Linked DNA regions of Colwellia sp. M166. The protein of the gene in region 2 interacts with the protein of the main gene of each other region in a pairwise test. Links are inferred from orthologs where the notes say so. Each region holds a gene or a part of one and is shown on either strand. Other genes may lie near its edges.

Region 1 (2,875 bases), 1.1 Mb from region 2 along the record:
ATTATTTCACTAACCATTTAGAATGGTTCGCAACAAACCTCGGTAATTTATCAATGAACATCGCATTATTTTATGGCTCAACCACTTGTTATACCGAAATAGCGGCAGAAAAGATTCAAGCAGAGCTTGGTAGCGATATCGTCAGTTTATTTAATATAAAAGACACTCCACTGGCAGAAATGGCTGACCACGAGGTTTTAATCTTAGGCATTTCTACTTGGGACTACGGTGAAATTCAAGAAGATTGGGAGTCACACTGGCCAGAAATAGCTGACATTGATCTTGAAGGTAAAATTGTCGCACTTTATGGTATGGGCGATCAAATTGGTTATACCGACTGGTTTCAAGATGCGCTCGGTATGCTGCATGAGCAAGTCCTTGCACAAGGAGGTTATGTCATAGGTTATTGGCCGAATGAAGGCTATGACTTTGCCACCTCAAAAGCATTAACAGCAGATGAGCAACATTTTGTTGGCTTAGCGCTTGATGAAGACAACCAATATGATGCTAGTGAAGAGCGTATTAAACGTTGGTGTGAACAAATAACCACTGAAATTGCCGATATTCTGTCGGATTAGTTAAAATATCATAATAAATAAACAAATTTGGCAAGATCTTTAGGATAAATATGATTTTGCCATTATAATGCGCAATTATTAATCCCCAAAGAAAATTATTACATGTTTGAACAGTTTGACCTAGATTCCGCGTTATTAGGCGGCGTTGAAAATGCAGGCTTTAAAAAGCCAACGTCTATCCAAGAATTAGTACTTCCTGTGGCTATGACAGGCAAAGACGTATTAGCTTCAGCCCCAACAGGAACGGGAAAAACAGCGGCATTTATTTTACCTGCTGCTCAGCATTTATTAGATTACCCTCGCAAAAATCCTGGTTTTCCGCGCGTGCTGATTTTATCGCCAACACGTGAACTTGCCATACAAACGCATGAGCAATGCGAAAAGTTAACCGCCTTAACCAAGATTAAATCAGCGGTCATTACTGGTGGTGTTAATTACGGTAGTCATAAAGAAGTGCTCACAGGTAATACCGATATTTTGGTTGCTACTCCAGGTAGATTGATGGAGTACATTGAAACGGAACAATTTGATAGTCGCGAAATTGAAATTTTAATTTTAGATGAAGCTGACCGTATGTTAACCATGGGTTTTGCAGAAACGATTAGTCGCATTGTTGCTGAAGCACGTTGGCGTAAACAAACCATGCTATTTTCTGCAACACTGGAAGGTTCTGCCGTGGTACGTTTTTCGCGTGAACTTCTCAATGAGCCGGTATTTTTAGAAGCGAACCCTTCTCGTAAAGAAAAAGCAAAAATTCATCAATGGATGCATTTAGCAGACGACAAAGATCATAAATACGCTTTATTACTCAACTTATTGCAACAAGAAGACGTAGAGCGTGCGCTTGTTTTTGCCAATAAACGTGAAACTGTACAATACCTATCAGGCAAACTTTATGCTGACAACATGCCTTGTGTTTGGCTTGAAGGTAAAATGCAACAAGACAAACGCAACACCTCTGTCGAACGTTTACGTAATGGCACGGTGAGTGTTTTGGTCGCCACTGATATTGCTGAACGTGGTCTGGATATTGATGATATAACGCATGTTATAAACTTTGATTTGCCGCGCACTGCCGATATTTATTTACATCGCATTGGTCGTACTGGTCGAGCTGGTAATAAAGGCACCGCTATCTCATTGGTTGAAGCACATGACATGACAGTGATAGGTAAAATTGAGCGTTATATTAAAGAGCGCTTACCTCGCCGAGTAATTGAGACACTGAGACCAAAATATAAAGAAGCACGTGTGGCAATGAAAAAGGCGAAAGTCAAAAGAACCGTTGCACAAAAGAAAGCTAAAGCGAAAAAACAAGCAAAGCGTAATAAGTAATAACTTAACTTTCAGCTTTCAGCTTTCAGCTTTCAAATAAACCTAAACCTTAATGAGCAACTGAAGGTTTAGGTTTTTTATTTTTATCCTGCCAATATTATCTTAGCAAGCAGTTATTGCTGCTCTACAAAGCTCCACCTTTTAACCTATGCTGTTTTTCATCAAAGCTAGTTAATAGCAAATATTGTGTACAAATTTATTGCCAACTAAAAGTTATAACTTTTGTTTTTTTTAAAATTTCCATAGCACCAGCATATAATTTCGTTTACATTAAGTCCTTACCGAAGAATGTTACAATATGTAATCTAAAACCTTTATATGATAATTAGTTGATGATAACCGAGACGTTAAACGATAAAAAATCGGTCCAAGAGCAAGCTAACCTCTGGATAACACGCCTTGATAAGGGATTATCTCGAGCCGAAAAACAGCAATTAATTGCATGGATCAATCAAGATGAATCTCATTATGCTGCTTTAAATAAAATTTCTTTCTTATGGAGTGATCTTGCTACTAGACACGAACTCAGTGGTTTATTTTCACATAAGGCAGAAACCAAGTCACAAAATGATTATTTCATGAAGGGATTATTAGCTGCAGGTTTGGCGTGCGTTGCATTATTAACAGCAAACCTTTTTAGCGACGTTAATAAAATATGGCCAAGCTCACAGCACCATGTCAACCCAGCGCTCGCATATCAAAAATATAGCAGCCAATATGGCGAACAAAAACAACTTACTTTAGACGATGGCAGTATTGTCGAACTCAATACCAATACCGTCATAGAAGTCGCTTATAGTAAACTTCAACGTAAAATAACCTTGATACGTGGGGAAGCTAAGTTTGATGTAGCAAAAGATAAAAACCGCCCTTTTACTGTAGTTTCTGGCCATAATTCTTTTACCGCGCTTGGCACCATTTTTAACGTTCAGCGTGATAATATTAGCTCAGCTGAATTACTG
Region 2 (3,005 bases):
TATACTTATATCGACAGTGCTTAGCAAAAATAAAAAATAATACCCTTTAAATACTGTTTTTACCGTTAAGACTTATCGATGAATATTTGTTCGTTCAGGCCCTGTAAACACTAAATGACGGCTGAGAATCGTGCTTTTTGGCGTTTAAATTCAACATTTTTGCTTTCGCGCTAGTAAAAACATAACTGTTAAGTATAATGTGCGTGCAAATTTTGTATTTGCAAAAAACTAATCAATCAAACTGTATAATTTTTTGTTCAACTTAGTGCGTAACTTATCGGTTAGCAGCTAAATATTTTAATGGATATTTAAGTCTTTAACTAAGTGAATAAATAATTGTACAGATTGATTAAAATCTAAAAATATTTAAGGAACTACTTTATGTTCAAACCAGTTACTAAAACTTTTGAATTCGGTCAACATACCGTTACTTTAGAAACGGGCGTTATTGCTCGTCAAGCCACTTGTGCTGTTATGGCTAGCATGGACGATACCTCAGTATTAGTCTCAGTTGTTGGTAAAAAAGAAGCAAAGCCGGGTCAAGACTTTTTTCCACTAACGGTTAACTACCAAGAGCGTACATACGCTGCTGGTAAAATCCCTGGTGGCTTTTTCAAACGTGAAGGTCGTCCTTCAGAAGAAGAAACATTAATTGCTCGTTTGATTGACCGTCCAATTCGTCCATTATTCCCAGAAGGGTTTACTAACGAAGTTCAAGTGATCATCACGGTTGTTTCTGCTAACCCAGAAATTGCCCCAGATATTATTTCTTTATTAGGTACCTCTGCAGCATTAGCTATTTCAGGTATGCCTTTTAGTGGTCCTGTTGGCGCAGCGCGCGTTGGTTACACTGACGGCAAATACATTTTAAACCCATTACAGTCTGAACTTGCTAGCTCACAACTTGATTTAGTTGTTTCTGGTACTGATTCTGCGGTATTAATGGTTGAGTCAGAAGCTGATGTGCTTTCTGAAGAAGTTATGCTTGGCGCTGTAGTATACGGTCATGAGCAAATGCAAACAGCTATCACCGCGATTAAAGAAATGGCTGCTGAAGTTAATAACCCTAAATGGGAATGGACTGCACCGGTTAAGAACGCTGATTTAGTTGCTAAAATTGCTGAGCTTTCAGAAGCAGCAGTAAACGAAGCTTACCAAATTACTGAAAAAGCAGTGCGTTATGAAAAAATTGCTGAAATTCGCAACGGTGTAATTGCACAATTGCTTGAAGCTGACGCTGAACTTGACGTACAAGATGCAAAAGACTTATTCCACGACTTAGAGAAAACGGTTGTTCGTGGCCGTATCACCCAAGGTCACCCTCGTATTGATGGTCGTGATCCTGAAATGATCCGCGCTTTAGACGTCATGACAGGTGTGCTACCACGTACTCATGGCTCTGCTGTATTTACTCGTGGTGAAACTCAAGCCCTAGTTGCAGCTACGTTAGGTACACAACGTGATGCACAACGCCTTGATACTATTATGGGTGAGAAAACTGACAGCTTCATGCTGCATTATAACTTCCCTCCATACTGTGTTGGTGAAACGGGTTTTGTTGGTTCACCTAAGCGTCGTGAAATCGGCCATGGTCGTCTAGCAAAACGTGGTATGTTGGCTGTTATGCCTTCTGCGGAAGACTTCCCATATTCAGTTCGTGTTGTATCTGAAATTACTGAATCTAACGGTTCATCTTCAATGGCTTCTGTTTGTGGTACGTCATTAGCATTGATGGATGCTGGTGTACCAATTAAAGCGTCTGTTGCTGGTATTGCTATGGGTCTAGTTAAAGAAGGTGACAACTTTGTGGTACTTTCTGACATTTTAGGTGATGAAGATCACTTAGGTGACATGGACTTTAAAGTAGCCGGTACTACCGGTGGTATTACTGCCCTGCAAATGGACATTAAGATTGAAGGTATTACGCAAGAAATCATGCAAATTGCTTTAAACCAAGCAAAAGCAGCGCGTACTCATATCTTAAGTGTTATGGATGAAGCGATTGGCGGACATCGTGATGATATCTCGCAATTTGCTCCACGTATTCATACCATGAAAGTTCCACAAGATAAAATCCGTGACATTATCGGTAAAGGTGGCGCAACAATTCGTCAGTTAACTGAAGAAACGGGCACTACCATTGAAATTGAAGATGACGGTACGGTTAAAATTGCAGCAACTGACGGCGAACAAGCTAAAGATGCCATTGCTCGTATTACTGCACTGACAGCAGAAATTGAAGTAGGTACTATATACACAGGTAAAGTGGTACGTATCGTAGACTTCGGTGCTTTTGTTAACGTCTTACCAGGTAAAGATGGTTTGGTACACATTTCTCAAATCTCTGAAGAACGTGTTAACGCTGTTAGCGATGTATTAACAGAAGGTCAAGACGTAACTGTTAAAGTACTTGAAGTTGACCGTCAAGGCCGTGTACGTTTAAGCATGAAAGAAGCTGCTGAAAAGCCGGCTACACCAGCGCCTGAAGCTGACAACGCAGAGTAATTTGCCTGCTGTAAATTAAGTTCATTAGCTGTATGACTAAAATATAGCTAATATCTTGTCGATAAAAAGGGAGCTTAATTGCTCCCTTTTTTATATACTCATGAGCATAAATACCCACTAGGATTCTGTTTTTCGTGCGCTTACTTCTTAAAAATAAATTTCCCCAGGCTATATTATCCAAAGTATTACTGGTTTCAGGCTTATTATTCGCCCAAGGTTGTACTACCACTAATGATCAACACTCAGTTATAGGTGAGCTGATCATTGCTGAACCCATTGCCATTAACGTTAAAGATGAAATAGCGCTAGAGCGCTTAACTCAAGTGCTACAGCGAGCTAAGATTAATGACGAGCAGCGGGCTGAGTTGTATTATCAACGTGGTATTAAATATGATAAATTCGGCTTGCGAGCATTGGCACATAATGACTTTAACCAAGCGATTAATTTAAAGCCCGATATGGTAGATGCTTATAACTTTTTAGGTATACACTTTATTCAG

The links.
Region 1: the proteins of pnp (region 2) and srmB interact in binary tests that used the Escherichia coli proteins (3 or more experiments, as listed by UniProt). The link is inferred for Colwellia sp. M166 from one-to-one orthologs.

Annotation. Positions count from the first base shown.
Region 1 is NZ_CP040755.1:1,261,329-1,264,203, forward strand. The notes cover bases 1-2,796. They hold srmB (ATP-dependent RNA helicase SrmB), read left to right. Parts: upstream 1-680; coding sequence 681-1,913; downstream 1,914-2,796. Other genes in these bases: fldB (flavodoxin FldB), read left to right, coding at 54-578; FGD67_RS05705 (FecR family protein), read left to right, coding at 2,246-2,796. Also shown: more of FGD67_RS05705, read left to right, coding at 2,797-2,875. UniProt on the Escherichia coli protein: DEAD-box RNA helicase involved in the assembly of the 50S ribosomal subunit at low temperature. Exhibits RNA-stimulated ATP hydrolysis and RNA unwinding activity. Acts before DeaD.
Region 2 is NZ_CP040755.1:184,034-187,038, forward strand. What follows is about bases 18-2,943. They hold pnp (polyribonucleotide nucleotidyltransferase), read left to right. Parts: upstream 18-381; coding sequence 382-2,505; downstream 2,506-2,943. Other genes in these bases: FGD67_RS00915 (hypothetical protein), read left to right, coding at 18-50; nlpI (lipoprotein NlpI), read left to right, coding at 2,640-2,943. Also shown: more of FGD67_RS00915, read left to right, coding at 1-17; more of nlpI, read left to right, coding at 2,944-3,005. UniProt on the Escherichia coli protein: Involved in mRNA degradation. Catalyzes the phosphorolysis of single-stranded polyribonucleotides processively in the 3'- to 5'-direction. Also involved, along with RNase II, in tRNA processing.